Regions from separate parts of the Streptococcus sp. cx1 genome, predicted to be linked through region 3. Evidence: predicted binding sites of a transcription regulator. Region 3 holds the regulator's gene; each other region holds the start of a gene.
The links. The regulator CtsR, encoded in region 3, represses protease genes until heat stress. The targets are predictions, from matches to a motif close to TTGGTCAAAAAAGGTCAAANA.
Positions count from the first base shown of each region.

Region 1: a site for CtsR is predicted at 6,201-6,221, ahead of ACT170_RS01145 (ATP-dependent Clp protease ATP-binding subunit). Genes of this name have one in related genera too.
Region 2: a site for CtsR is predicted at 8,340-8,360, ahead of ACT170_RS07095 (ATP-dependent Clp protease proteolytic subunit). Genes of this name have one in related genera too.

Region 1 is NZ_JBQSUN010000001.1:236,135-246,606, forward strand. It holds gene ACT170_RS01120 (TVP38/TMEM64 family protein) at 1-646, shown strand, start outside; gene ACT170_RS01125 (aminoacyltransferase) at 624-1,859, shown strand; gene ACT170_RS01130 (Gfo/Idh/MocA family protein) at 1,957-2,919, shown strand; gene ACT170_RS01135 (DUF1827 family protein) at 2,965-3,267, opposite strand; gene ACT170_RS01140 (NUDIX hydrolase) at 3,277-3,735, opposite strand; gene ACT170_RS01145 (ATP-dependent Clp protease ATP-binding subunit) at 3,878-6,148, opposite strand; gene argF (ornithine carbamoyltransferase) at 6,391-7,371, shown strand; gene ACT170_RS01155 (DUF1797 family protein) at 7,440-7,670, shown strand; gene ACT170_RS01160 (amino acid ABC transporter permease) at 7,984-8,664, shown strand; gene ACT170_RS01165 (amino acid ABC transporter ATP-binding protein) at 8,664-9,398, shown strand; gene ACT170_RS01170 (ferrous iron transport protein A) at 9,570-10,046, shown strand; gene feoB (ferrous iron transport protein B) at 10,043-10,472, shown strand, end outside.
Region 2 is NZ_JBQSUN010000004.1:195,654-206,125, reverse strand. It holds gene ACT170_RS07145 (YigZ family protein) at 1-238, shown strand, start outside; gene cysK (cysteine synthase A) at 340-1,266, shown strand; gene ACT170_RS07135 (CBS and ACT domain-containing protein) at 1,415-2,074, opposite strand; gene ACT170_RS07130 (ABC transporter ATP-binding protein) at 2,209-2,919, opposite strand; gene ACT170_RS07125 (ABC transporter ATP-binding protein) at 2,919-3,683, opposite strand; gene ACT170_RS07120 (branched-chain amino acid ABC transporter permease) at 3,685-4,635, opposite strand; gene ACT170_RS07115 (branched-chain amino acid ABC transporter permease) at 4,639-5,523, opposite strand; gene ACT170_RS07110 (ABC transporter substrate-binding protein) at 5,567-6,742, opposite strand; gene ACT170_RS07105 (YlbG family protein) at 6,897-7,178, opposite strand; gene ACT170_RS07100 (YlbF family regulator) at 7,171-7,620, opposite strand; gene ACT170_RS07095 (ATP-dependent Clp protease proteolytic subunit) at 7,706-8,296, opposite strand; gene upp (uracil phosphoribosyltransferase) at 8,470-9,099, opposite strand; gene ACT170_RS07085 (glycoside hydrolase family 68 protein) at 9,189-10,472, opposite strand, start outside.
Region 3 is NZ_JBQSUN010000011.1:7,362-17,833, forward strand. It holds gene ACT170_RS10675 (MarR family winged helix-turn-helix transcriptional regulator) at 21-449, shown strand; gene ACT170_RS10680 (NAD(P)H-dependent oxidoreductase) at 537-1,082, shown strand; tRNA gene ACT170_RS10685 (tRNA-Cys) at 1,170-1,240, opposite strand; gene ahpF (alkyl hydroperoxide reductase subunit F) at 1,416-2,948, opposite strand; gene ahpC (alkyl hydroperoxide reductase subunit C) at 2,965-3,525, opposite strand; gene rpsB (30S ribosomal protein S2) at 3,798-4,565, shown strand; gene tsf (translation elongation factor Ts) at 4,676-5,716, shown strand; gene ACT170_RS10710 (COG2426 family protein) at 5,823-6,293, opposite strand; gene ACT170_RS10715 (CtsR family transcriptional regulator) at 6,611-7,066, shown strand; gene ACT170_RS10720 (ATP-dependent Clp protease ATP-binding subunit) at 7,067-9,517, shown strand; gene pbp3 (D-alanyl-D-alanine carboxypeptidase PBP3) at 9,646-10,472, opposite strand, start outside.

The sequences.
Region 1 (10,472 bases), on a different contig from region 3:
TTTAATTCTGGTATTCTTATGGCCTCTTTTAAATAACTTCATCCCCTTAATCAAGGAATGGACCAACGCTAAGCATGATCAAGCCTTTTTAAGAGAAGTTTTTAAGCAGGCTAATTTCCAAAATGCACTGATCCTTCTTAGTCTCATGATTCTGTCATCAGCTATTCCTGGAGTTTCAAGTTCTATTTTTTGTATTTTTGTTGGCCTACTCTATGACCCCTTGCTTGCGATTCCGATGAATATTATTGGGAATACTTTTGGGAATTTGACTAGTTTTGAAATTCTGAGAAGACTTGAAAAGCCAGAGAAGTCCAAACGCATGGAGAAACTTCTAAACTATATTGAGAACTTTAAGCATCGCTTTATTGGGATTTCACTGGCCTTCTCTATTCCTTTTATACCTTCAGCTCTGGTCAATTATGCTTGTGTTCAAATCAATTTACCCACAAGGATGAGGTTTTTGGCGACACTTATTGGAGTGGCGCCAGTATCGATTGTTTATGCAGTTAGTGGAGATTTGTTGCTTAATGTCCGTCCGATTCGAATACCATTAGTGGCAGTACTTGCCATCTTGCTTTTTATCTCACTCGTCATTTACTTTATTCATTTTAGAAAGGAAAAAAATGAGCTTCATTCAAGTAACTAAAGAAGAATTTAACACACATGCTCAACAAGTGTCTGAGCGTTCTTTTATGCAAACTGAGGAAATGGCTAAGCTTCTTGAAAAACGTGGATTTAGCATTAGCTATGTCGCTTGGAAAGAAGGGGACCAGCTAGAAGTCTCAGCAATTGTCTACAGCATGCCTATGACTGGTGGGCTTCGTATGGAGGTGAATTGTGGACCGATTCACTCAAACGCAGCTCATCTGAGCGACTTTTACCAAGGTTTGAAGGATTATGCTAAGGAAAATGGTGCTCTTGAACTGTTAATCAAACCTTATGATACTTATCAAACTTTTGACAGTAATGGTGAACCAACTAGTGATGAGCAGAAGCAGCTGATTAGTCAATTGACTGATTTAGGTTATAGCTTTGATGGTTTACAGACGGGCTATCCTGGTGGTGAGCCTGACTGGCACTATGTGAAGGATTTATCTGGGATTGAAGAAAAAGATCTTATCAAGTCTTTCAGTAAAAAAGGGAAACCTCTGGTTAAAAAAGCCAAAACCTTTGGGATTAAGTTGAAAAAACTGAAACGTGATGAGTTATCTATTTTCAAAGAAATCACTTCAGCGACCTCTGACCGTCGTGAGTATAGTGACAAATCTCTAGATTATTATCAAGATTTTTATGATGCTTTTGGTGACAATGCTGATTTTATGGTGGCTACCTTGAATTTTCAGGATTACTATGACCATTTGGAAAGTGATCAGGCGAAGTTGGGGGCTAGAATTGTCAAATTACAAGCTGATTTAGAAGCTAATCCAAAATCTGAGAAAAAACAAAACCAATTAAGAGAGTTATCAAGTCAGTTTGAGACCTTTGATGTTCGAAAGGGAGAAGCGACTGCCTTTATTGACAAGTATGGTCAGGAAGATATTGTTCTGGCTGGAAGTCTCTTTGTCTATACACCTCAAGAAGCTGTTTATCTTTTTAGCGGGTCTTATCCAGAGTTTAATAAGTTTTATGCGCCAGCACTCTTACAAGAGTATGTGATGACACAAGCCATTAAACGTGGCATTACGTTCTATAACTTCCTTGGTATTATGGGAATCTTTGATGGTTCAGACGGAGTTCTGCGATTTAAACAAAACTTTAATGGTTACATTGTTCGCAAGATGGGAACCTTCCGCTATTATCCACAACCGCTTAAATACAAAGCGATTCAAGGAGTTAAGAAACTGCTTGGACGTTCTTAAATTTTAGAGGGCTTCGATTTGAGTCCTCTTTCATTATAAGTCTCTATATGGACTTAGACCATTGTAAAGAGAGATTAGAAATTAGGGAGGTAAGTTGATGAAACTTGCACTATTGGGTACAGGGATGATTGTGACAGAGGTTCTTCCTGTATTAACGACTATTGAGGGCATTGAGCTTGAAGCTATCTTGTCGACACCACGCTCACTTGATAAGGCAGAAGCCCTAGCTAAGCAATATGGTTTGTCTCAGGCGACTAGTGATTATGAGGCAATTTTGTCCAATCCAGAAGTTGATACGATTTATGTGGGAACGCCCAACCATACCCACTATGATTATGCTAAGAAAGCACTTTTGGCTGGCAAGCATGTTATCTGTGAGAAACCCTTCACCCTTCATTTAGAAGAATTTGAAGAGCTAGCTAAGCTTGCTCAAGAAAAAGAGCTTCTCTTGATGGAGGCTATTACCAATCAATATTTGGCCAATTTTACAGTGATTAAGGAAGCCTTGTCAGAGGTTGGGGATATCAAGATTGTGAATATCAATTTTTCCCAATATTCGTCACGTTACGATGCCTTCAAACGAGGGGAGATTGCTCCTGCCTTCAACCCTGAAATGGGTGGGGGAGCACTTAGAGATCTGAATATCTATAATATTCATCTCCTGGTTGGCCTTTTTGGTAAGCCTAATCGTGTGGAATATCTCCCTAATGTGGAGCGAGGAGTAGATACGTCTGGGATTTTAGTTTTGGACTATGGTCACTTTAAGGCTGTTGCCATTGGAGCTAAAGACTGTATTGCGGAGATTCGTTCAACTATACAAGGTGATAAGGGCGCTATTACCATTTTTGGTGCAACCAATACTCTTCCTGAGATTGGAGTCACTCTCAATGGTCAGAAAGAGAGAATCGTCAATCTCAATAGTCTACAACATCGTATGCATGATGAATTTGTGGCTTTTGAAAAGATGGTGGCTACCAAGGATTTTGACAGTGTTGCCAAGCAGTTGGAACATAGTCGTCAGGTTATGGAAGTTCTGGATCAAGCTTCGAAAGCTTTGTAACGTACAAAAAAACAAGCAGTGGTATTAGCCATTGCTTGTTTTGTCTTATACAGTTGTTGGGAATGAAATCTCAATCAATTTGTCAGTGTGTACTGTTCTGAGTTTGTCCATCAAAACAATATCCTTGTCGATTTTTCGTTTGAGGAAGAATTCACGGATAACTTCTAATTCATTGTCTTTAACAGCACGGTGTTTATTTGAAATCAAGAGTTCATAATGCTTAGGTGCTTGTGTAAAGACAACATCAGTATTCCCAGCAGAGTAGGTCTCTACGAGAAAGGCATCCGTATTGTCTAGTTGGTTTTGAACGAGTTCTTGGTGTGTACGGGTCGTATTAATGAGTTTCATAGTTTCCTCCTAGGATTTGTCAGTTATTGTGTTAGTTTCTTTCCATTGTTCGATTCCCCATTTATGACTGCCACGTTTAAGTTTAGCAATGGCTTCATCAATTGGAAACCAGGCTAGGTTATTGAAATCTTCGAGAGGTTTACCAATTTTTGAAAAATCTACAACTTCATAAATATAGGCTGGATTGTAATAGTAAGTGTCACGGTGGCTCGAATAGAAGTATTCATCAGCCTGGCCATAGTACTGGCCTAAAGTGGCTGTAAACCCAAGTTCTTCAATTAACTCGCGTTCTAATGCGCTATAGTGATCCTCGCCTGCTTCGATTTCTCCACCTGGGAGAAACCAAGCTCCGTTAGGAGCCTGGACTAAAATAATCTTTGTCTTTTCTTGGTTAGGAATCACAGCATAAACACCGTAACGTGTTTGATAATGAGCTCCCTCAACCTTGTCACCAAATGTTGGATTCATGAGTTGCTCCTTACGTTTATTTGCCTATATTATACTAAAATTTTGCTCATTTTCCTATTGATTTAGGCAGAATTAGGGATAAATTTGAAAATAGGAAATGAAAAGATAAAGAACCCAAGACGTAATGACTTGGGTTCTTTGTTTAATCAGTTTCTTTTGGTGTTTCAGCTTTCTGAGTAGCTTTTTCGGCTTTTTTAGCAGACTTAATGGTGATGTGGCCTTTTGAAGTCATGACTGCCTTGAGATCTTTTTCATTTGGATTTTCAAGGTAGAAGTCAGTAATAGCGTCTTCAATATGATCTTGGATGGTACGACGTAGTGGTCGAGCACCCATCTTAGGATCGTAACCAAGGTCAACCAATTTTTCCTTAACTTTCTCAGTTACACTGAGGTGGATACCGTTATTAGCCAAGCGTTGGTTGACATTATCAAGCATGAGGTCCACGATAGTGAGGAGATTTTCCTTGCTAAGGGCAGAGAATTCGATAATACCGTCAAAACGGTTCATGAATTCAGGGCTGAAGAAATCTCCAAGCTGGTTAAGAACAGAATTGGTACGATTTTCACGGGCAGCTCCAAAGCCGACGCTAGCTTCAACTTTACCTGTACCAGCATTTGAAGTCATGATGATGATGGTATCCTTGAAACTTACAGTTCGCCCTTGACCATCAGTCAAGCGACCGTCGTCAAGAACTTGGAGGAACATGTGAAGAACGTCTGGGTGAGCTTTTTCAACCTCATCTAGAAGAATGAGTGAATAAGGATTACGGCGGACTTTTTCAGTTAACTGACCAGCTTCGTCGTAACCGACATATCCTGGAGGGGCACCGACTAATTTGGCAACGGCGTGTTTTTCCATGTATTCTGACATGTCGAAACGAATCATACTGTCAGCTGAACCAAAGAGTTCAATCGCCAATTGTTTAGAGAGTTCAGTTTTACCGACTCCTGTAGGACCTACGAAGAGGAAGCTACCAATTGGGCGATTTGGTGCACCCAATCCAACACGATTACGGCGGATGGCTTTGGCAATCTTATCAACTGCGGCATCTTGTCCAATAACATGTGATTTAAGATCATCAGCAAGACTAAGAAGTTGTGATTGTTCTTTTTCTTTCAAATCACCGACAGGAATATTGGTTTTTTGTTCCACAATGGCTTCGATATGTTTTTCTGTGATGACAGGCATATCTTGGTCTTTGATGGTTTGTTTTTGCATTTCCTTGTATTTGGCAATTTGATCACGGAAATAGGCAGCTTTTTCAAAGTCTTCGTCACGAGTAGCTTGAGCCTTGAGGTTTTCAGCCTCAATCAAACGTTTGTCGATATCTTTAGGATCAACAAAATTGAGGGTCAAATTCATCTTCGAACCAGCTTCATCGAGGAGGTCGATGGCCTTGTCTGGCAAGAAGCGGTCTTGAATGTAGCGGTTGGACAATTCTGCAGCTGCAGTAATCGCTTCGTCTGTATATTTGACGTGGTGGTAGTCCTGATATTTAGGTTGAATACCACGCAAAATAGTGATGGTTTCCTCAACCGTTGGTTCGTCAACCTTAACTGGTTGCATACGACGCTCTAGGGCGGCATCTTTTTCGATGATGCGGTATTCGTTGAGTGTTGTTGCTCCGACCAGTTGAAGTTCTCCACGAGCAAGAGCAGGTTTTAGGATGTTTCCAGCATCCATATTGCCATCACCAGCATTACCAGCTCCTACGATTTCATGGATTTCATCAATAAATAGGATAACATCCTGACGTTGACGAATTTCTTCCATGAGTTTTTGCATGCGTTCTTCAAATTGGCCACGAATACCAGTCCCTTGAACCAGGCTGACCACATCAAGACGGATGACTTGTTTGCCTTGGAGTTTTTGTGGCACGCTACCGTCAACGATTTTTTGAGCTAGGCCTTCAACAACAGCAGTCTTACCGACACCGGGTTCACCGATGAGGACGGGGTTGTTCTTGGTACGGCGGTTAAGAATTTCGATGACACGAATGATTTCCTCGTCACGACCAATAACAGGATCAATGTCTCCACGACGAGCGATGTCAGTGATGTTAATGCCGAACTCTTCAAGAAGACCTTGTGGCTGTTGAGGAGCTTGTTGGCGTGGTCCTCCTGGACGGCCTGGCCCTTGTGTATTGCCACCGTTTCCTCGGTTACCACCTTCTTGTGTTGGAGGTGTATTGGGAAGATCGCCGTTAGAAGAACGGAAGTTATTTAGGTCGCTGAAGAAATCATCGAAGAAGTTTGAACCTCCTGTTTGATTGAATTGATTGAGGGGGTTCTCTGGGTCAGATTTCATGATTTTATAACAATTTTGACAGAGGTCAACTTGTTGCTGATTACCGTTTACATTGGTATACAAATGAATACTAGCTTCATTAAGGTTACAGTTTTGACAGAGCATATCAGTACCTCTTTTCTATCTGAATTGGGAAAGACCTTTATTGAAAACAATCTTGGTCAAAAAAGGTCAAATCTATGACTCCATTATAGCATGCGGAAGGTAGATTGCAAGTAAAAAGCATCTAGGTTTGGCACTCTATTAATAAGAGTGCTAACATTGAATTTTAATTCAAAAACGCTTGTTTAAAATGTATAAATATTATATAATGTTTTTATATTATTCAGAACGAAAGAGAGATACCTATGACACAAGCTAAATCATTTTTGAAAGAAATCGACTTTACCAAGCAGGAACTTGAGGAGTTAATCGATTTATCTATAAAATTTAAACAGCTAAAGAAGGAAAGAATTCCGCATAAATATTTAGATGGCTTAAATATTGCCCTGATTTTTGAAAAAACATCTACAAGAACTCGCTCAGCTTTTACAGTGGCTGGTCAGGACCTAGGTATGAATGTGACCTACCTTGGTGCTGGAGACATTCAGTTAGGTAAAAAAGAATCTGTAGTTGATACAGCCAAGGTGCTTGGTTCTATGTTTGATGGAATCGAATACCGTGGTTTTAAGCAAGAAGATGTCGAAGAGTTGGCTAAGTACTCAGGTGTTCCGGTCTGGAATGGTTTGACGGATACCTGGCATCCAACGCAAATGATTGCGGATTTCATGACTTTGAAGGAGCGTTTTGGTAGTTTGGAAGGTTTGACCATCGCCTATATTGGAGATGGTAGAAATAATATGGCCAACTCACTTTTGGTCACTTCGGCTATTTTAGGCGTTAATGTCAAGATTATTGCCCCAGAGGTGCTGCAACCCGAAGATGAGATTGTAGCCCTAGCTCAGAAACATAATAATGGTGCCGATTTAACCATTACAGATGATATTTCAGAGGTCAAGGGAGTGGATATGCTTTATACGGATGTCTGGGTATCTATGGGTGAAGAAGTAGACTTTAAATCTCGTATTGATTTACTCCTGCCTTATCAAATTAATGCAGACCTACTTGCCAAGACGGAAAATCCAGATGTCATCGTTATGCACTGTCTCCCAGCTTTTCATGATCTCAATACTCAAATTGGGCAAGAAATCTATGACAAATACGGTTTGGCAGAGTTAGAAATCACCGATCAAGTCTTCCAAAAATACAGTGATATCATCTTCCAAGAAGCTGAGAATCGTATGCATTCTATCAAGGCCATTATGTACAATTCCTTGAAAAATATTTAAAATTCCCCCATTTTTCCCATAAGTGTGATAAAATAAGTAAGAAATACACAATTAATAGGAGAAATAACATGGAATCACATTTGGTGAGAATCATTAACCGTCTTGAAATGATGGCGGCTGATGGTGGTAATTTGAAACGTAATTTTGAACGTGAAGGAGTGGTTGTTGCCGAAGTATCATTTAGCAACGATCCTGAAAATGGTCCAGTTTTCACATTGCGTGACGTTGAAGCACGTGAATCTTATTCATTTGATAGTATCGACTTGATTGCAATGGAAATCTACGATTTGCTTTACTAATATATTATTTTGGAACTTTACAAGGTTCCAAAAATCAGAATGCCTGAAACTATCGAGTTTCAGGCATTTTTATCAGGATGAAAGCATGGGGTGATGCTTGTATGGCTTGTCAAAACAGGCAGTACTTCAAATTCTTGGCAAAGCTTTTGGCGTGGTGTCGTCTTGGAAATACATGAGGTGTATTGCTTAAGAGTTTTGCTAGCTAGGTCTATAACTTAGTTTTTATACTGAAATATCGCATTTATAAGAAAATACTTTATTATTATACAGTCTTCTGATATAATATTGAAGAATATTAGTAAGGAGTATCTAGATGAATTTTTCATTTCTACCACAGTTTTGGTCTTACTTTAACTATGGTGTCTTAGTAACAATTATGATTTCGGTCTGCGTGGTCTTCTTCGGAACCATCCTTGGGGTTTTGGTATCCTTGGCCAAGCGTTCTGGAATCAAACCTTTGGAGTGGTTGGTAAGCCTTTATGTTTGGGTTTTCCGTGGGACTCCTATGGTTGTACAGATTATGATTGCTTTTAACCTCATCCACATGAATCTTCCAACTGTTCAGTTTGGCATTTTGAACCTTGATTTGTCACGTATCGTTCCAGGTATTATCGTCCTTTCTTTGAACAGTGGTGCTTATATTTCTGAGAGTGTGCGTGCAGGTATCGAGTCTATTCCTAAAGGTCAGGTTGAAGCTGCCTACTCACTTGGTATCCGTCCATGGAATACCATGCGTTATGTGGTCTTGCCTCAAGCTATTAAAAATATCTTGCCTGCCTTGGGTAACGAGTTTGTTACTATTATCAAGGATAGTTCGCTCTTGCAAACCATCGGAGTTATGGAATTGTGGAATGGTGCACAAACTGTTGCAACAACAACCTACTTGACCTTGACACCGCTCTTGTTCGCAGCCTTCTATTATTTGATTGTGACAACGGCTATGACGGCACTCTTGAAACAAATGGAAAAACGACTTGGGGAGGGACGTAAATAATGGCAGAAACAATTATTGAGATTAAAAATCTTCACAAGTATTTTGGTAAGAACGAAGTTCTCAAAGGGATTGATCTAGATATTAAAAAGGGTGAAGTAGTGGTTATCATCGGTCCTTCAGGATCAGGGAAATCAACCTTCCTACGCTCAATGAACTTGCTTGAGAAACCTACAAAAGGTGTTATTTCCTTTGAAGGTGTGGATATTACAGATAAAAATAACGACATTTTCAAAATGCGTGAGAAGATGGGAATGGTTTTCCAACAGTTCAACCTCTTCCCTAATATGACAGTTAAAGAAAATATCACCTTGTCACCAATTAAGACCAAGGGTGTTTCTAAAGCTGATGCAGAAGCAAAAGCCATGGAACTTTTAGAAAAGGTTGGCTTGAAAGATAAGGCAGATGCCTACCCAACAAGTCTATCAGGTGGTCAGCAACAACGTATTGCTATCGCACGTGGTTTGGCTATGGATCCAGACGTTCTCTTGTTTGACGAACCAACATCAGCCCTTGACCCAGAAATGGTTGGTGAAGTTCTTGCAGTTATGCAGGACCTTGCTAAATCAGGGATGACAATGGCAATTGTTACCCACGAAATGGGCTTTGCTTATGAAGTGGCAGATCGTGTCATCTTTATGGATGGCGGTGTCATTGTTGAAGAAGGCACACCACAAGAGATCTTCGACAATACTAAGGAAGATCGTACCAAGGATTTCTTGAGTAAGGTTTTGTAAGATATTCATTAAGTATGTATACGTTGTTTGTGAAGGCTGGAACTTTTCCGGCCTTTTCTTTTTGTGTTCTGCTTTTCTAGAATCATTCTTGTTTAGGATAATATTGCGGAAAAGATGGATAAATATGCTATAATGATGCCATATCAAAAATAATAAAGAAGGTCAAGAAATATGCTCATATATGATGCGGCCTTAAAAACGCCTTACCGGATTCTTGGCATTAACCTCCCTAAGGATAGTCTTTTGCACTTATCTAACCTAGGGTTGGCTGCCGGTGAAACGATTGAGGTGGTAATTAAGACCAAAAACAGTGCTATTATTATCGTTAAAGGGAGTCGCTTAGCCTTTGATGCTTCGATTCTAGATAAGATTGATTTGGCACCTGCGGAGGAAAATCAGGAAAAGATACCTCTTTCTGAATTACCGGTTGGACGTTCGGCTATCGTTACTGATATTTTTTCAGCAAATGAAACCAAACGACGTCTTATGGATATGGGAATTACAAAGCGTACTCGGGTGTTGTTGCGTAAGGTAGCCCCTTTGGGAGATCCTTTAGAAATTAGTTTGAGAGGGTATGAATTAACCCTACGCAAGTCGGAAGCGCAAATGATTAGTGTGGTCATGCTGGATGAGGGAGAGGAAAAATGACAGAAATTGCATTAATAGGTAATCCTAATAGTGGTAAAACCAGTTTATTCAACCTGATAACAGGGAACAATCAGCGTGTTGGTAACTGGCCAGGTGTTACTGTAGAACGAAAAAGTGGTCTGGTCAAAAAGAATAAGGATTTAGAAATTCAGGATTTACCAGGGATTTACTCAATGTCACCCTATAGCCCTGAAGAAAAGGTGGCGCGTGACTATTTGTTGAGCCAAAGGGCCGACAGCATTTTAAATGTAGTCGATGCGACCAATTTGGAGCGTAATCTTTATCTGACAACGCAGTTGATTGAGACAGGTATTCCAGTCACTTTAGCGCTTAACATGAGTGATGTTTTAGAGGCTCAGGGAAAACAGATTAATGTTGATAAATTATCTTATCATCTAGGCGTCCCAGTAGTAGCCACTAGTGCTC
Region 2 (10,472 bases), on a different contig from region 3:
CAAGGAATTAACAGGACTAACCGTAGAGTTAACCTACTCTCAATACCAAGTCTTTTCCAACTTCCTTGAAAAAGAAGGACTCCAAGAATTTGATACAACTTTCTTATCAGATGTTTCTACTACTTTATTTGTCGAAGAGTCTGAGATTGAAAGACTCGGTCAGGAACTAACCGAATTCTATCAAGGGAAAGTTACTTATGAAAAATCTGGAAAGAAAATCGTTGAAATTCCTATCTGATAGTCAAACGTTATCACAGTGATAAAGAAGATGTATTTTACAAGTTGGCCCTACCGTCGTATACTTAGAACCATCAATCAAAGATTAAGAGGATTTTAAATATGACAATTTACAACTCAATTACCGAACTTGTTGGAAAAACACCTGTTATTAAACTTAACTCTATTGTTCCAGAAGGATCAGCAGATGTTTACGTTAAACTCGAAGCATTCAACCCTGGTTCTTCAGTAAAAGACCGTATTGCTCTTCGTATGATTGAAGATGCTGAAAAGGCTGGTACGATTAAACCTGGTGATACCATTGTTGAACCAACTTCAGGTAACACTGGTATCGGTCTTGCTTGGGTCGGTGCTGCTAAAGGCTATAAAGTTGTTATCGTAATGCCTGATACAATGAGTGTTGAACGTCGTAAAATCATCCAAGCTTATGGAGCTGAGCTTGTTTTGACTCCTGGTAGCGAAGGAATGAAGGGTGCAATTGCTAAGGCTAAAGAAGTTGCTGCTGAACGCAATGGTTGGGTACCTCTTCAATTTGCTAACCCATCAAACCCAGCTGTTCATGCGGCTACAACTGGCCAAGAAATTCTTGAAGATTTTGGTGCAGAAGGTTTGGATGCTTTTGTTGCTGGTATCGGTACTGGTGGTACTATTTCAGGTGTTTCAAAAACCCTTAAGGCTGCCAATCCAAATATCAAGGTTTATGGTATCGAAGCTGACGAATCTGCTGTCTTGAATGGTGATAAACCAGGACCACACAAAATCCAAGGTATCTCAACTGGTTTCATTCCTGACACATTGGATACAAAATCATATGACAGTGTTGTGCGTATTCCTTCTGATGAAGCTATCGCAACATCACGTACATTGGGTAGCCAAGAAGGTTTCCTAGCTGGTATCTCATCAGGTGCTGCTATTGCTGCTGCCCTAAAGGTTGCCGCTGAGCTTGGCGAAGGCAAAAAAGTCTTGACACTCTTGCCTGACAATGGTGAGCGCTACCTCTCTACAACACTTTACGATTTTCAAGACTAATAAAAAAGAAGCTGGAGCATAATGCTCTAGCCTCTTTTTATTGTATAAAGTTAAGCCTGTAGTTCATCAATTACTAGAAAAAGTAAGGATTTTAATCTCATTTCCACTGAACTGTTCCTACAAACTTTCTGTTTTTTTATCCTTGTTATTAGTCTAACTCTTTTGCTTCTGTTTCTGCAATTTCAGTAACTGTAAATCCTGCTTCTACAAAAACCTTCTTGAGTTGTTCAATCCCAATCTCTCCTTCAACTTGAAGTTCAACACGAAGTACAGTGTCATTTTTAGGGGCAACAATTGTACGTTCGATGTTGAGATTCTCACTAGCAATAAGGTTCGCAATTTTTTCCAAAACACGTGGAGTATCTGTAACTTCCAACCCAATACGAATTCCAGCTTGACCATAACCAGAAATTTCCAAGAAAGCACGAAAGACATCTTTATCTGTGATAATTCCTGAAATTTGGTCATTGTCCACAACTGGAAGGACTCCAACCTTATTTTGAAGCATGATATAGATTGCATCCTCAAGGCTAGCATATTTGGAAACAGTAAGGACATTCTTGATCATGATATCTCCTACTTTTGTCTTATTAAGGAGATAATTCATTTCATAAATTGACAAGCTTGTTGCTTTTGATGGTGAGGCCTCCGCCATTGTACCTTCTGTAACAAGCCCAACAAGTTTATCGTGTTCAATTACTGGCAAACGGCGCAAACCTTTATCACGCATAATATCTGCAGCTGCTGCAACTGTTGTTTCTGGTGAGACATAAACTACACGTTTCGTCATAAAATCTTTTACTGCCATGTTTCATTTTCCTCCGAATGATTTCTTACTTGTATTATACCACACTAATTGAAACCGATTGCAATATTTTACTGAAAAATTAGTATTTTACAATCAGCATAAGACGATAGAAAAACGCCCTCGGGCGCTTTTTCTTATCCTCCAAGATAGGCTTTACGAACTTCATCTGATGCAAGAAGTTCTTCACCAGTACCTGAAAGAACTACTTTACCAGTTTCAAGAACATAACCGCGATCAGCAATTGACAAAGCCTTATTGGCATTTTGTTCAATCAAAAGAACTGTAGTTCCTTGCGCCTTAATATCTTCGATAATATCAAAAATTTCTTGAATAAAGATTGGAGCAAGTCCCATTGAAGGTTCATCCAAAAGCAAAAGTTTTGGACGACTCATAAGGGCACGACCCATTGCAAGCATTTGTTGCTCACCACCAGAAAGTGTCGCTGCATCTTGATTCTTACGTTCTTCTAGACGTGGGAAACGTTGGAAGACTTTTTTCAAGAGAGCTGCGTTCTCTTCTTTATTTGTATGAAGGAAAGCTCCCATTTCAAGATTTTCCATTACGGTTAATCCTGCAAATACATGACGTCCCTCAGGTACTTGAGCCAAACCTTCGGCAACAATCTTACGTGCTGGTGTTTTGTGGATGTCGTTTCCAAGATAAGAAATGGTTCCCTCAGTTGGACGAACAAGACCTGAGATGGTACGAAGAATTGATGTCTTACCTGCACCGTTAGCTCCGATAAGAGTTACGACTTCACCTTCATTAACTTCAAAGCTGACGTTTTTTACAGCTTCGATCGATCCATATTTAATTGAGAGATTTTCAACTTTCAACATTGCCATTATGCTTCACCTCCCAAGTAAGCTTCAATAACGCGTTTGTTATTCTTAATTTCATCAGGTGTTCCTTCGGCAATCAAGCGTCCATATTCCAAAACATAGATACGCTCAGTAACATCCATGACCAAACTCATATCGTGCTCAATCAAGATGATGGTAATTCCGAAGTCTTTTTGAATTTGACGAATATGAGCAGTCAATTCAGCTGTTTCTTGTGGGTTCATACCCGCAGCTGGTTCATCAAGGAAAAGAATTTTTGGTTCTGTTGCAAGTGCACGAACAATCTCCAAATGACGTTGTTGTCCGTAAGCCAAGTTTTTCGCAAGTGTATCTGCCTCACCATCCAAGTTGAAGATAGCCAACAGTTTCATAGCTTTTGCTTTTAACTCTTCTTCACTTGAATAGTACTTAGGCAAACGCAAAAGAGATGCAAAGAAATTTGAAGGTTGCTTATTTGATAAACCAACAAGAACGTTTTCAAGTACAGTCATGTCTTTGAAAAGACGGATATTTTGGAAAGTACGTGACAAACCGAGTGAAGCGATTTTATAAGGTGCTTTACCGTTTAGGACTGTACCATCAAGTATAACAGTCCCTTCACTTGGCTCATAGACACCTGTCAAAAGGTTAAACAAGGTTGTTTTACCAGCGCCATTTGGTCCGATAAGCCCAACCAACTCACCTTCATTGAGTTCCATTGAAACATCACCAACGGCAGTCAAACCACCGAAGTTTTTAGTCAGATTTTTAACTTCAAGAAGTGCCATTTTATTTGCCCTCCTTAGATTTATTGAAGAATTTTGAGAGATAGAGTTCTTTTGTTCCAAGAAGTCCACCTGGACGGAAGAGCATTACAAGAATCAAAGCCAAGGCGTAAATAATCATACGAAGGTTTGAAACATTTTGTAGGAACATGTTGATAATACCAAGAACAACAGCGGCAATGATAGTACCTGTGATTGATCCAAGACCACCAAGAACGGCAATGATAAGGTAATCAATTGATTTCATGATGGTGAAGTCTTTCGGCACGACTGTACCGATGTAGCTGACATAAAGTGAACCAGCAATCGCTGAAATCATGGCACCAATAACAAAGATAAGAACCTTCATTTTTGTGACATTAACACCCATTGACTCAGCAGCAATTTCATCTTCACGAAGAGTGATTGCTTGACGTCCAGTTGCTGAACGTAAGAAATTAAGCACCAAAATGGTAATGATTACCACAAAGAAATAAATTACAGGCCAACTAGTATAGGGAAGGATACCTGTCAAACCAGCGGCACCATTGGTCAATTCACCACCATTAACGATAATGATACGGATGATTTCAGCCATACCAAGAGTTGCAATGGCAAGGTAGTCACCTTTCAAACGAAGGGTAGGTAGACCAAAGATAAGGGCAACAATAGCTGCGATGATGACACCGACAACCATTGAGAGGTAGAAACCGTCATATGTTGGCATCATACCAGTGATGATAGCTGATGAATAGGCACCAATTGCCATGAAACCAGCTTGACCAAGTGTAAATTGCCCTGAGAAACCAAGAACCAAGTTAGTACCAAGTCCCATAAGGATTGAGATTCCAATCCCCATTAAGATTTGGATGTAGTAAAGGTTCATGATACCTGAAAGTTCAAGACCTTTCAAGATAAGGAAGAGCCCAATGATAAGACCAAACCAAATAAGGTTTACTTTTAGATTTTTCTTCATGTCTTACACCTTCTCTTTCACATTTTTACCGAGGATACCCGCTGGGCGAACCAAAAGGATAACGATCAAGACACCATAAACGATGGCATCACGGTAACTTGACAAACCAATTGCAGTTGATAATGTCTCCAAAATACCGATAACAAATCCACCAAGTGCTGCACCAGGGATAATACCGATACCACCAAGAACGGCAGCAACAAAGGCTTTAATACCTGGTGTCATACCCATAAGAGGTTCGATAGAGTTATAGTAAAGACCAATAAGGACACCCGCTGCCCCTGCTAGTGATGATCCAAGAGCAAAAGTGAAGCTGATAGTATTATTAACATTAATACCCATCAATTCAGCTGCATCACTGTCTACAGATACGGCACGCATAGCTTTACCCATCTTAGTCTTTTTAACAATCAATTGAAGAGCAACCATAAGGACAAGGGCAACTACCAAGATAAGCAATTGCACATTTGTTACAGAGATTGATCCAAGATGATAAGTCTTAATTGCAATCTTTTGAGGGAATGAACGTGTATCTGCACCTACAAAGAGAACCATGATGTACTCAAGGAAGAATGAGACACCAATAGCCGTAATCAAGGCAGAAATACGTGTCGAATTACGGAGTGGGCGATAAGCCAAGAACTCAATGACAACCCCTAAAATCGCACAGACAAGCATAGCAAAGACAAGGGCAACCCAGAAATTCATTCCGAGGCTATTAATCGCATAGTAACCAACGAAGGCACCCATCATATAGATGTCTCCATGAGCAAAGTTAATCAATTTGATAATCCCATAAACCATGGTATATCCAAGGGCAAGTAGGGCATAGATACTACCCAAGATGATACCATTGACTAGTTGTTGGGGAAGTTGTTCAAAAAACATATATAACCAAACTTTCTAGTTCATTTTTAGTATAGATAACAGATTATTTTTCAATTTCAACGGCTTCCGCTGAAACTTCTTCACCATTATCTCTTTTAACCATAAGAGCTGCTTTAATAGGGTTATGATCCTTATCAATCGTCATTTTACCTGTAACCCCGACAAAGTTTTTCAAATGTGCTAAGTTATCGGCAATATCAACTGATGTTTTCGCACCTTTTGATGCTTCTGCAATCATATAAACAGAATCGTAAGCTAGAGCAGCAAACATATTTGGGTCAGTGTTATAAGCTTTCTTATATGCTTTAATGAAACCTGATGCCTTGTCAGAAAGAGCAACATTTGTTGAATATCCTGATACATAGTAGACGTTTGACGCATTCTTTTTACCTGCAAGCTCAGTAAATTTCGCATCACTAAATCCGTCAGGTCCAAGGATTGGTTTATCAATTCCAAGGTCACGTGCTTGTTTAGTGATAATACCAGTCTCAGTATAGTAACCTGGCATTACAATAGCATCATAATCAAGGTCTTTAAATTTTGTCAAGGCTGACTGATAGTCCTTGTCCCCTGAAGCAAAGGTAGCTTCAGTAACGATTTGACCTTTATATTCACGCTTGAATTCATCCGCAATACCTTTGGCATAATCTGAAGCATTATCATAGTAGAGAACTACTTTCTTAGCATTCAAATTATTGTAAGAATAAGCTGCCAAAACTTTACCTTGGTAACTATCCTTGAAGGTTGTACGGAAAACGAATTTCTTCGTACCATTAGCATCTACCGTAAGGTCATCCTGCGTACCTGAAGGTGTCAGCAAAGGAACCCCTGTTTTTTGTGATACGAGGCTAGCCGCAGCAACAGCACCTGATGTCGCTGGACCAACGATAGCATTTACATTACTCTGAATAGCCAAGTTCGTTGAAGATGTTGAAGCTTCAGCATTTTCAGATTTATTATCTTTTGTGACAAGCTCAAGCTTTTTGCCATCGACGCCACCAGCTTTGTTAATTTCGTCAACAGCCAACTTAATACCATTCTGCTCCGCCTTACCATAGGCTGCAACGGCACCTGTCAACTCCATGTTAACACCAATTTTGATGGTATCGCCAATCTTAGTACCATTGGCATTAGCAGTCACATCTGGTGACTTGCCACAGGCAACCAAGAAAATGGAAGCAAAAAAGGCTAACACAATAAGTGTGATCTTTTTAGACATAAGATTTCTCCTTAATATTTTCTTAAAAAAGTCCACCTTATAGCTTACAGAATTATCAGACAATTGTCAACTACACATAACTAAGCTTTAGCGGCAGTAATCGTTTCCATTACTTTAAGAATAACTCTTTAAAAAGAAAAAAACTTTTCTCTTATTAAAGAGAAAAGTTCTTAAACGGTTCAGGGACTGAGGTGTCGTAACGTTCCAGACTACCTACAAAGTCCATATCAATATCAGAATAGTAAGAAGGCAGAACTTTTTTCACTGCTTTCATTCCATCGAGCTCTTTCAAAATATCCTCGACCTTGTCCTCATCTACATAAAGGTGCACATAACGCATCTTATAAGAATGGTAGACAACATCCCCAAACTTGGCAATTTTACGTAAGTCTCTATTGTAGTATAAATAAACAATAATGCCTTGACGCTTAATCATGACTCATCTTCTCCTTTATGTTAGTGTCTCCCTTTTTATGATGTGGTTTATGAGGGGCAAGAGGTAGCCCAGTATCAATAAAAATCTGGTCTGAAACAGCTTGGGCAATCTCCTCACCAAGATTGGCTAAAATGGTCTGTAAATCGAACTCTGCCCGACGATAGCCAATAACCACCTCGTTTAAATCAATTTGGCGCTTCATTCGCAAAACCTGACGTTTCAACTCTCTCACATCTGGTCTAAAAGCCTCATACGCCTTAGCAGCATCATAGCTATCTTTTAATTCTTGAAATGCAAAGAGTTGCTCTTGAAGTTCTCTGTCATTTTCGAATTTCTGGCGTTTTAAACGGTAATTCTCTATCTCAGGTAGCTTTATAAAACACGAAACAAGACACTCTATAGCTTGATCAATCGCAAGCAACTCCTCATTGATTATTAACATGTTTTCTATTATAACACAAAAAGCCAGATGAAACGGTCCTTATACAACCGATTTGCATCTGACTTTTGTTTAAGACAAGCTCAGTTTATTTTAATTGGTTATTAGCCATGATTTCATCGATGAAACCATATTCAAGCGTTTCTTGAGCACTCATCCAATTGTCACGTTCAGCGTCTACATGAACCTTTTCAATTGGTTGTCCAGAATTATCTGCTAAGATTTGCTCCAAGTTATTACGTGTCTTGAGCAAGTGTTCAGCTGCGATAGCCATGTCTGTTTGTTGCGTACCGCCACCAGTACCACCCATTGGTTGGTGAATCATGTACTCTGCATTTGGCAACATGAAACGTTTACCTTTGGTACCGCTTGAAGCGATAATTGTTCCCATAGATGCTGCCATCCCCATAACGATAGTCTGAACATCAGACTTGATGAAGTTCATTGTATCAACAATGGCAAGACCTGCCGAAACGGATCCACCTGGTGTATTAACATAAAGATAGATATCTTTTGTATTGTCTTGAGCATCCAAGAACAAGAGTTGGGCGATAATTGAGTTTGCCATATTATCTTCAACAGGACCTGTTAACATGATGATACGATCCTTGAGCAAACGCGAGTAAATATCATAAGAACGCTCACCGCGTGATGTTTGTTCAATTACTACAGGAATCATATGAATCCTCCTTTTAATATTGTCTTGATGCTATTATATGATTTTAGTCAAATTAGGTCAAATAAAAAACATCATTCTTAGCACTCTTTCTAAAAGAGTGCTAAACTCTTCTATAACAATTTCACTTAAAACTTATTAATCTAGTAAAAAAAGGGAAATTTTCCCTTTTCAACTTATTTTGTACCAAAGAGACGGTCACCTGCATCTCCAAGACCTGGAACAATATAACCGTTTTCATTAAGTTTCTCATCCAATGATGCTGTGTAGATATCAATATCTGGGTGAGCATCTTGCAATTTTTTGACACCTTCTGGTGCTGCAACCAAGCAAACAAACTTGATATTAGCTGCACCACGTTTTTTAAGTGAGTCTACTGCCAAGATTGCTGAACCACCAGTCGCAAGCATTGGATCTACTACAAAGATCTGACGTTGATCAATGTCTTCTGGTAATTTAACTAAGTACTCAACTGGCTCAAGAGTTTCCTCGTCACGATACATACCAATATGACCAACTTTAGCTGCTGGTACAAGGCTAAGGAAACCATCGACCATACCAATACCCGCACGAAGAATTGGAACAATCGCCAATTTCTTACCAGAAAGTTGTTTTTGTACAGTTTTAGTAATTGGTGTTTGAATTTCAACCTCTTCGAGAGGAAGGTCACGAGACACTTCGTAACCCATGAGCATAGCAATTTCATTAACTAGCTCACGGAAGTCCTTAGTAGAAGTATCCTCACGACGGAGGATTGAAAGTTTATGTTGAATCAGTGGATGTGAAATAACTTGAAATTTACCCATAATAGTTTCTTCCTTTGCTTTATATTCACTCCATTATATCAAAAAGGTAAAAAAAACGCTTGCTTTACTGCAAACGTTTTTGAAAAGGATTATTTTTTAGGCAAATGAATCTTTCCTGTGACCAAACCATAGCCAAGAAGAGCTAGACTTGCAATTGCTGCAAAGATAGTCGCCAAGATTGAAAGAATGTTGCTCTTTGAACCTTCTGAATCACTTGGTGTCTTAGGAGTCGTAGCAAGTTTGGCAGCAACTTTAGTATTGTTGTCTTTACTTGACTCATCAGACTTAGTTACTTCATCAGCTTTAGCGACTCCGTGAGACTGAACTTCCTCTTCAGACTTAGCTGGTTTTGGAGCTTCTGTTTCAGTGACAGACTCTTCTTTAACAGGAGTCGTTGAAACAGTTGGTCCAGTTGCTACAATAGCCTCTGGTACTGGTGACGCAATCTCTGTAGCTTGAGCTACTGGACGACGGTCACCCACAGAACTCTCTGTTGAAGGTTTCGCAGGAACCTCTACATGATGATCATCTGATGAATTATTATCATTAGATGGGCGGTCTGTGAAATAAGGGAACGGATTACGAACTGGAGAATCTGGATTCGTCGGCGTTGCTGGTTTATCTTCTTTATTAGTTGATGGTTGATTATTGTCTGCTGGTTTAGAAGGTGTATCTGGTTTGTTAGACTTATCATCAACAGAATGATTCCCTTCTGTTGGATTTACTGGTGTTTCTGATTTATCTGATTTCTTGTCTTCACCATCTTTAACAGTTACAGTTAAGACACCGCGAGCTTCAGAAACGCCCGGTGAACCATCAACTGTAGGATAAGTATGTGGTTTAAGACCATAATCTGACACTGCATAATAATCTACGTTATAGTCCTCATTTGGCAATTTAGCACTGTTTTGATCGGCCACGTGTACCAAGCTTTCACTAGATTTATCCCAAATCCAGTCCCCTTGGTTGGTCATCTTAGGAAGAACTTCTGTAGTATCATCTGCATTCATCTTGATGAGGAAGCTTGGAGCCCATGTTGATTTATTCTCAGCACCAGCAATACCACCGCGGTTAGTCATGTAAGAAGTAACCAAGAGAGTATCTGATGATCCTTCAACAGGAACCGCATAGTAAGAATAGGTAGATGTACGCCAGTCAGCTGGAACAGAGGCTGTCAAGACCACACCTGAGCCGTTAAGTGGACGGTATTTCCCACGGAGGCTGTCTGATACGAATCCAAGCATGACAACGTCATCACCGACAGCTTCACGCGCTGCTACAGTACCTTCAGCATCCGTAGATTTGTTGATACGTGAAGCAGTGAAGAGGTAATACTTGCCACCCATCTTAACAACACTTGGACGTTCTACTTC
Region 3 (10,472 bases):
CTATTTGGAAAGGACTAGAAATGAGCGACTTAGATAAAAATATGGCTGTAAAAAGTATGGTAGTTATGCGTAAGGCTTTTCGTACCATCGATGCCAAGGTTTCTGAGACCTTTAAAGAATTTAATTTGACACCAACTCAATTTGGAGTCATGGACGTGCTAAATGCCAAAGGACGTATGAAGATTGGCGAATTAATTGATTGCATGCTTGCTACCTCCGGTAATATGACTGTCGTCATTAAAAATATGGAGAAAAAAGGCTGGCTGACGCGAGAAGCCTGCCAAACAGATAAGCGTGCTTTCGAGGTTGATTTGACGGATGAGGGACGTCGTATTATTCAAGCAGCAATCCCCCCACATCAGCGAGCTATTGAGGAGACTTTTTCCGTTCTGACACTTGAAGAGCAAGCACAGTTGGTAGAGCTACTGAAAAAATTTAAGAATGTCTGAGCATATTTCTTTATATTTCTAATGAAATTGCATATATTACTATGTAGTACTAATTATTAATTGTTAGAAATACAAAGGAAATGTATCATGAAAAACATTCTATTTATCGTTGGGTCTCTTCGTAAGGGATCATTTAACCACCAATTAGCAGAAGAAGCTGAGAAAATGCTAGCTGATAAAGCTAATGTTTCTTATCTTGACTATAGTCAAGTACCTGTTTTTAATCAGGATTTAGAAAGTCCGGTTCTTCCTGTTTTGGCAGAAGTTCGAGAGCAGGTCTTGGCAGCAGATGCAATCTGGATTTTCTCACCGGTTTATAATTTCTCAATTCCTGGGCCAGTGAAAAATTTGCTTGACTGGTTGAGCCGCGCCCTTGACCTATCAGATCCTTCAGGACCATCAGCTCTTCAAGATAAGATTGTAACCGTGTCATCAGTTGCTAATGGTGGTCACAATCAACTTTTTGATGTCTACAAAGAATTGTTACCATTTATCCGTACGCAAGTGGTTGGTGATTTTACAGCGACACGTGTAAATGATACAGCCTGGGTGGATGGAAAATTCGTAGCAACAGCAGAAGTTCTTGAAAGCCTTCAGACTCAAGCGGAGGTTTTGATTGAAGCCATTAAATAAGAATAATGAATACCCGAGGTATCTAGCTTCGGGTATTTTTATATGCAACAATGAAAAAAGACACCCTAAGGTGTCCTCGTATTATGAAGGCGGTAGACGGATTTGAACCGACGATCAAGCTTTTGCAGAGCCGTGCCTTACCACTTGGCTATACCGCCATAACAGATACCATTCTATCGAAAAAACAAAGATTCGTCAAGTCTCTTTCATCAAATTGGCTGGTTGATTGTTCAAACTGCCTATTTACAAGAAATATAAAGAGGCTGAAAGACATTCAACCTCTTTATGTTTCTTGTAATTGTTGTAGATAGATTACTAACACGTATGTTTTGATTATTGTCTAATCAAGTAATCAAAGGCTCCGATAGCAGCTGTAGCACCAGATCCCATGGAAATAATGATTTGTTTGTAGGCGCTGTCAGTACAGTCACCTGCGGCAAAAATACCAGGGATATTTGTTGAACAAAATTTATCAACGATAATTTCTTGGCGTTCATTGAGTTCAATACCACTGTCTTTGAGCCAAGCAGTACTTGGTACAAGACCAATTTGGACAAAGACACCTTCAAGATCAAGATGTTTTTCTTCGTTTGTATCACGCTCAACGTAACTCAAACCAGTCACATGATCTTGACCAAGAATTTCTTTGGTTGCAACGTTCTTAAGAATGGTTAGATTATCAGTTTTAGCAGCTCGTTCTTGTAAGACTTGATCTGCCTTTAATTCAGGCAAGAACTCTAAGACTGTAACGTGTTTAGTAATACCCGCTAAATCCAAAGCAGCTTCCAAACCTGAGTTACCACCACCGATAACAGCAACATCTTTTCCTTCAAATAGAGGACCATCGCAGTGTGGACAGTAAGTAACCCCTTTATTGCGGAATTCATCTTCACCAGGAACGTTGATATTACGCCATTTGGCTCCGAGAGCTAGGATAGCCGTTTTAGATTTTAAAACGGCACCGTTAGCCAGTGTCACTTCAATAAGTTCTTTCTTCTCAATGCCAGTAGCTAATTGACTTTTGATGATATCAACATTGTAAGATTTTGTATGCTCTTCAACTTGGGCCATTAACTTAGGACCTTCTGTATATAGCGTACCAATCATGTTCTCAATACCAACTGTCTCGATAACTTGCCCACCAAAAGTTTCTGCTAAAAGCCCAGTTTTAAGCCCTTTACGAGCAGCGTAAATTGCAGCACTGTTTCCAGCAGGACCACCACCAATAACCAAAACATCATAGACACCTTTACCAGCGAAAGCCTCAGCTTCAAGTGGTCCGTCCAACTTTTCTACAAGCTGTTCAATGGTTGCACGACCAGAAGTAAATTCTTCTTGGTCTTTGTAAACCGTAGGAACAGACATGATACCTTTGGCTTTGACCTCATCTTGATACATACCACCTTCAATCATGGTGTGGGTGATATTGGGGTTTAAAACAGCCATTATATTAAAGGCTTGAACAACGTCTGGACAATTGTGACAGGTTAGTGAAACATAAGTTTCTAAATCGATGGGTTTATCAATCTTCTTGATACGTTCGATAGTGTCATCATCAACTTTAGGTGGACGACCAGAAACTTGTAAGAGAGCTAAAATGAAAGATGTGAATTCGTGGCCCATTGGTAAGCCTGAGAAAATAACACGACTTTTTTTCCCTTTTTGTGCAATACCAAAACTAGGTTGACGTTTTAAATGTGTTGATTCAAGACTAATGCGGTCAGACATAGCGACAATCTCGTCTAGAAATTCTTTTACTTTACGAGAATTATCATCATCCCCTAAATCTGTTTGTAATACAATATCAGATTCTAGTAAATTTAAATACTGCGCTAATTGTGTCTTGATTTCTTTATCTAAGACCATGGATACCCCCTGGTTGTTAAATTTTACCTACAAGATCTAAGCTAGGAGTAAGTGTTTCAGCTCCTTCTTTCCATTTGGCTGGACAAACTTCACCTGGATGTTGACGAATATATTGAGCAGCACGGACTTTATCAACAAGAGTACTTGCATCGCGTCCAATACCATCAGCGTTAATTTCCATCATTTGGATAACACCATCTGGATCAATAATGAATGTACCACGTTGTGCGAGACCATCTTGTCCAAGAACATCAAAACCTTGTGAGATGTGGTGTGAAGGATCCCCAATCATAGGATAAGTAATAGTTCCAACAACATCTGAGTCATCATGCCAAGCTTTGTGAACAAAGTGAGTATCGGTAGAGACAGAGTAAACCTCTACACCAAGAGATTTAAGAGCTTCATATTGTTCTTGAAGGTCACCGAGTTCAGTTGGGCAGACAAATGAAAAATCTGCAGGATAGAAGCAGAAGACCGCCCATTTACCTTTAACATCTTCATCTGTAACAGTAATGAATTCCCCGTTGTGATAAGCCTGTGCTGAAAATTCAATAATTTCTTTTCCGACTAATGACAAAATAATGTCCTCCTCTATTTTTAATAGCCTAATTATAAACGAAATACTCATCAACCTCAAAGAAAACGATTGCAATTTTAATGAGAGGGAGATTTTTCTAATGGTCAGACTGATTTTAGAGCTTGTCAAATATCACTTTTTTTGATAAACTATTATAGTTGCGTAAAGTGACAAATACTCATTCTAAGCCGATTGTGGTCTTGTTGCCGCAGGGTGGGACTGCAAGTCTAAAGCTTAGAAGAGGAAAAAACAATTTTTAAGGAGAAATACTCATGGCAGTAATTTCAATGAAACAACTTCTTGAGGCTGGTGTTCACTTCGGTCACCAAACTCGTCGCTGGAATCCTAAGATGGCTAAGTACATCTTCACAGAACGTAACGGAATCCACGTTATTGACTTGCAACAAACTGTAAAAATGGCTGATACAGCTTACGAATTCGTTCGTGAAGCAGCAGCTAACGATGCAGTAATCTTGTTCGTTGGTACTAAAAAACAAGCAGCTGAAGCAGTAGCTGAAGAAGCAACTCGTGCTGGTCAATACTACATCAACCACCGTTGGTTGGGTGGTACTCTTACAAACTGGGATACTATCCAAAAACGTATCGCTCGTTTGAAAGAAATCAAACAAATGGAAGCTGATGGAACTTTCGAAGTTCTTCCTAAGAAAGAAGTTGCACTTCTTAACAAACAACGTGCACGTCTTGAAAAATTCTTGGGTGGTATCGAAGATATGCCTCGCATTCCAGATGTAATCTACATCGTTGACCCACACAAAGAACAAATCGCTGTTAAAGAAGCTAAAAAACTTGGTATCCCAGTTGTAGCGATGGTTGATACAAACGCTGATCCAGATGAGATCGATGTAATCATCCCAGCTAACGATGACGCTATCCGTGCCGTTAAATTGATCACTTCAAAAATGGCTGATGCTATCATCGAAGGTAACCAAGGTGAAGATGCTTCTGCAGATTTCCAAGAAGCAGCTGCAGCTGATTCGATCGAAGAAATCGTTGAAGTTGTCGAAGGTGACAACAACTAATCTTTAAGATTGGTTAGGGCTATATGCCCACTTAAGATACGACAAACACCTAAGGGGCGGGGCTCAGCCCTGCCCCTTAGTTTGATAAAATAAATTTGGAGAAAAACAAAATGGCAGAAATTACAGCTAAACTTGTTAAAGAATTGCGTGAAAAATCTGGTGCTGGTGTCATGGACGCTAAAAAAGCATTGGTTGAAGTTGAAGGTGATATCGAAAAAGCGATTGAATTGCTTCGCGAAAAAGGTATGGCTAAAGCAGCTAAGAAAGCTGATCGTGTTGCAGCTGAAGGTTTGACTGGTGTTTACGTTAACGGTAACGTTGCAGCAGTTGTTGAAGTTAACGCTGAAACTGACTTCGTTGCGAAGAACGCTCAATTCGTTGAGTTGGTAAACGAAACAGCTAAAGTAATTGCTGAAGGTAAACCAGCTAACAACGAAGAAGCACTTGCATTGACTATGCCTTCAGGTGAAACTCTTGAAGCTGCATACGTAACTGCTACAGCTACTATCGGTGAAAAGATTTCATTCCGTCGTTTTGCAGTTGTTGAGAAAACTGATGCACAACACTTCGGAGCTTACCAACATAACGGTGGACGTATCGGTGTTGTTTCAGTTATCGAAGGTGGAGATGATGCTCTTGCAAAACAAATCTCAATGCACATCGCAGCGATGAAACCAACTGTTCTTTCATACACTGAATTGGATGAACAATTTGTTAAAGATGAATTGGCACAACTTAACCACGCTATCGATCAAGATAACGAAAGCCGTGCAATGGTTAACAAACCAGCTCTTCCACACCTTAAATATGGTTCTAAAGCTCAATTGACTGATGCTGTTCTTGCTCAAGCTGAAGAAGATATCAAAGCTGAGTTGGCTGCTGAAGGTAAACCAGAAAAAATCTGGGATAAAATCATCCCAGGTAAAATGGACCGCTTCTTGCTTGACAACACTAAAGTTGACCAAGCTTACACTCTTCTTGCTCAAGTTTACATCATGGACGACAGCAAAACAGTTGAAGCTTACCTTGAATCAGTAAACGCTTCAGTAGTAGAATTCGTTCGCTTTGAAGTTGGTGAAGGTATCGAAAAAGCATCTAACGACTTTGAATCAGAAGTTGCAGCTACAATGGCAGCAGCTCTTAACAACTAATTCTAGTTGCTAGATAAAAAGAAAAGAAGTTACGTGAATGAATCGTAGCTTCTTTTTTTGTTGCTATTAAAAAACGTCTGAGCATGCCCAGACGTTGAAAAAGTAATTAATGAGCGAAGGTATTTACACCAAGTAGAAGAGAGAGTGTTCCCATGATGATACCTGCAAGGATAACCCCAAGCATAACAGCAATAACACTACGTTTAAAGTCCCAATCTAGGATAGATGCTGCTAGGGTACCAGTCCAAGCTCCTGTTCCTGGAAGCGGAATTCCCACAAAAAGTAGAAGGGCCCAGAAGACACCCTTATCTCCAGCAGCTTTTTCAAGTTTTTGGCCACCACTGTGACCTTTTTTAAGACACCAGGTAAAGAAGCCACCAATTAGAGGTTTATCTGCCCCCCATTCGAGGACACGGCGGGCGAAGAAGAAGATAATTGGAACTGGAATCATGTTCCCAATGACACAAAGAATTAGGGCTTGCCACCAAGGGATACCTGAGGCGATAGCAACAGGAACGGCTCCACGGAGCTCAACCAAAGGAATCATAGAGATTAAGAGTGCAATGATGTATTTCATGAGTAACCTTTCATAGGGGAATAAAATAAGAGATAAGACTCAAAATGACATGAGCTTTATCGAGAGTGATAAGACTAATACTACTGCAAAAGTGCTAAAAAGTACTTGTTGGATTAGGTGGGTCTCAGCCTGTCAAAGTGGATAGAAAATTTGAATCAAACACCTTAAGTTACCTAATATTTTAGTCTTATTTATTGTATCTTATATGGTCTCTAATGACAACTTTAAAAAGCTTTTTGAAGGTATAGTTTCCCATGAGCTGACATTTTTGGTATAATAATAGTCAGTTATAGTCAAATTAGACTGGAGGAATTAAGATGGCAAGAAATACATCAGATAGTATAGAAGAATATATTAAAGAATTGCTGGGCCAGTCTGGAATTGCTGAGATTCAACGCTCGAACTTAGCAGATACTTTTCAAGTTGTACCGAGTCAGATTAACTATGTTATTAAGACTCGTTTTACAGAAAGTCGTGGTTATATTGTTGAGAGTAAACGTGGAGGTGGCGGTTATATTCGTATCGTCAAGGTCAGATTCTCCGACAAGCACCACATGATTAATGATTTGCTTCAGAACTTGGCAGATAAGCTCAGCGAGCAGGTATTTACAGACTTGATTCAGTTGCTTTTTGATGAAAAAATCATCACTGAACGTGAGGGAAATTTGATTTTAGCAACTGCTAGTGATGATGTTTTAGGCGAAGATGCGGCTGCTATTCGTTCGCGTATTCTACGCTCGCTATTACTTAGATTGGATAGAAAAGGAAATTAGATGACGACATATTCAAGAAAAATGCAGGCTATTTTCCATCGTGCTCAGCTTGAGGCAGAGCGTTTTGGAAGTCCTTTCTTGGAGACTTGGCATGTGCTTCTGGCTATGGTTGAGGTTCCAGGATCTGTAGCCTACCTAACATTTACTGATTTTGAGGACCGTATTCGTGCGGAAGAGATTGAGACCGCTGCTGTACTAGCGATGGAGAAAAGTCCAAAAGACTTGTCTGAATCAGATGTTATCGATTTACGTGCACAGTCGCATGCTTTAGAGGCTATGTTGCAAGAGGCAGAGGGAATTGCTGGTGTGACTGGTGCTGTAGAGGTAGGTTCTGAACATGTATTGATGGCCTTCCTTCTTCATAAGGATTTGATGGTTTGTCGTCTCCTTGAAGTTGCTGGTTTTCAATATAAGGATGACAGCGATAAGCCTCGCATTATCGATTTACGACGTTCTTTGGAGCGTTACGCAGGTCTTAGTAAGCAAGATTTGAAGGCCATTCATGACCTTCGTAAGCCTAAAAAGTCAAAGGCATCAGGGAATTTTGCTAATATGATGCAGCCTCCTCAATCTTCTACTGGGGAACTGTCAGATTATACCAAGGACTTAACGGCAGTAGCCGAGTCAGGTGCTCTTGATCCTGTTATTGGACGTGAGAAAGAAATTTCACGCATGATTCAGGTTTTGAGTCGTAAAACGAAGAATAACCCAGTTCTTGTGGGTGAAGCAGGTGTTGGTAAAACGGCACTTGCGCTTGGCTTGGCACAACGTATTGCTTCAGGCGAAGTACCTTTTGAGTTGGCTGATATGCGTATCTTAGAGCTTGATATGATGAGTGTGGTTGCAGGAACACGTTTCCGTGGCGATTTCGAAGAACGTATGAATCAAATCATCGATGAGATTGAAGCTGATGGAAAAATCATTCTCTTTATTGACGAATTGCATACGATTATCGGTTCTGGTTCAGGTATTGATAGTACCTTAGATGCAGCGAATATTTTGAAACCCGCTCTAGCACGTGGAACTCTTCATATGGTTGGAGCAACTACTCAAGCTGAGTACCAGAAGCATATTGAAAAAGATGCAGCTCTTTCTCGCCGTTTTGCTAAGATTACAATTGAGGAGCCAAGTGTAGCTGAGGCGATTGATATTCTAAAAGGCCTACGTTCGTCTTATGAAGACTATCATCGTGTAACGATTACTGATGAGGCAGTTGAGACAGCAGTCAAGGCAGCCCACCGTTATTTGACGAGTAAAAACTTACCCGACTCTGCCATTGATCTTTTAGATGAAGCGAGTGCAACTGTTCAAGGTCGTATCAAAAAAGAAGCCAAACGTGAGATAACGCCTTTGGATGAAGCACTTCTATCTGGTGATATGAAGGCTGCTGTTAAACAATATAAGGCTAGCCAAAAAGCAAAATTACCAAAACCTGCCTTGGTAGATGCAGATCAGATTATGCAAACCCTTAGTCGTCTATCAGGTATTCCTGTTGAGAAGATAACACAGGCAGATAGCAAGCGTTACTTGAATCTGGAAGCAGAGCTTCACAAACGTGTTATTGGTCAAGATGAAGCAGTTTCAGCCATTAGTCGTGCTATTCGTCGTAACCAGTCAGGTATTCGTACTGGAAAACGTCCAATTGGTTCCTTTATGTTCCTTGGACCTACTGGTGTTGGTAAGACAGAATTGGCCAAGGCTTTGGCGGAAGTTCTCTTTGATGATGAGTCAGCTTTGCTTCGCTTTGACATGTCAGAATACATGGAAAAATTTGCGGCTAGCCGACTTAATGGTGCTCCTCCAGGTTATGTTGGATATGATGAGGGTGGTGAATTAACAGAGAAAGTTCGCAATAAGCCTTACTCAGTTCTCCTCTTTGACGAGGTGGAAAAGGCTCACCCAGATATTTTCAACATCCTCTTACAAGTTTTGGATGATGGTGTCTTGACGGATAGTCGAGGTCGTAAAGTTGACTTCTCAAATACCATTATCATTATGACTTCGAACTTGGGAGCGACTGCTCTTCGTGATGATAAGACTGTTGGTTTTGGTGCTCAAGACATTTCTCATAATCACCAAGCAATGCAGTCACGTATTATGGAAGAACTTAAGAAGGCCTACCGTCCAGAGTTTATCAACCGTATTGATGAGAAGGTTGTCTTCCATAGTCTAGAGGAAGAACAACTTCGCGAGATTGTCAAGATTATGGTGAAACCGTTGGTATCAGCTTTGGCTGAAAAAGGGATTGACTTGAAATTCCAACCAGCTGCTCTCAAGCATTTAGCTAAAGATGGCTATGATGTTGAGATGGGTGCTCGTCCGTTACGTCGTACGATTCAAACTCAAGTGGAGGACAAGTTATCTGAGCTCTTACTAGGTGGCCAAGTGGTTAGTGGACAAACCCTTAAAATCGGCTGCTCGAAAGATAAATTAACCTTTACAGTAGTGTAAAAATCAAACAAAAAGACAAACTACACCTGTAGTTTGTCTTTTTTTGTGTCAATAGGAGTCAAGGTAGAGTCAATCTTTCTGTAAAGGTGGGGTAAAAGAAAAAGCCGAGCAAAGCTCGACTGTAATGACTAGAGTTTTTCGTTGACAAAGTTGACAAAGTGATTCCACCAGACCTTGAGGAAGAAGCTTTTCTTAACTTCTTTACCAGCAACCAGTTCCATGCTAGGCATACCTTGGTTAGGCAAGTAACCTTCTCCTACAAGTGACTTATCTTCAAAGGTAGCAGTTCCAACCTTGTCACTTGAGTTGACAGGGGCTTGGACTTGATTGGTAGTGACTTTAATATGTTTACTATTGTTAGCATCTATTTTTTGGATGATATTAAAGTCAGACTTAGCAACAGCAGTGACTTGCTTAGATTTCCCATCAAGGACATTGGCTTGGCTTTTACCAATAGCTTGTCCTTTTTTGGCAATGGTCTTGCTTTCCCAATGATAGACTACGTAGTTAAGTAGGTCATTGGTTGCAGTGAAACGGGCGTAGTCATCAGTATCGGTATTATCAGCATTCAAAATGACTGTGATAATGCTCATGCCGCTTTCATTTGAGTGGGCCACGAAGGAAGCACCGGCTAAATCAGTGGTCCCTGTTTTTAGGCCATCTACACCTTTACGGTAACTAGGTTGTCCCTTGAGCATATAGTTGAAGGTTTTGAGTTTGTTGACACCATCAAAATCAGCTTCAGTTTTTTTAGTGATATCGAGAATTTCAGGATATTCTTTCACTACGTGTTGTGCAATGATAGCAACATCTTTAGCACTCATGGTATTTTCTTCGTCTGATTTAGAGCCTGGATAGATATTGTCACCTAAGTAAGAATTATTGAGACCAGAGGCATTGACAATCTTAGCATCAGTGATACCCCAATCTTTAAGTTGGGCTTTCATCATGTCGA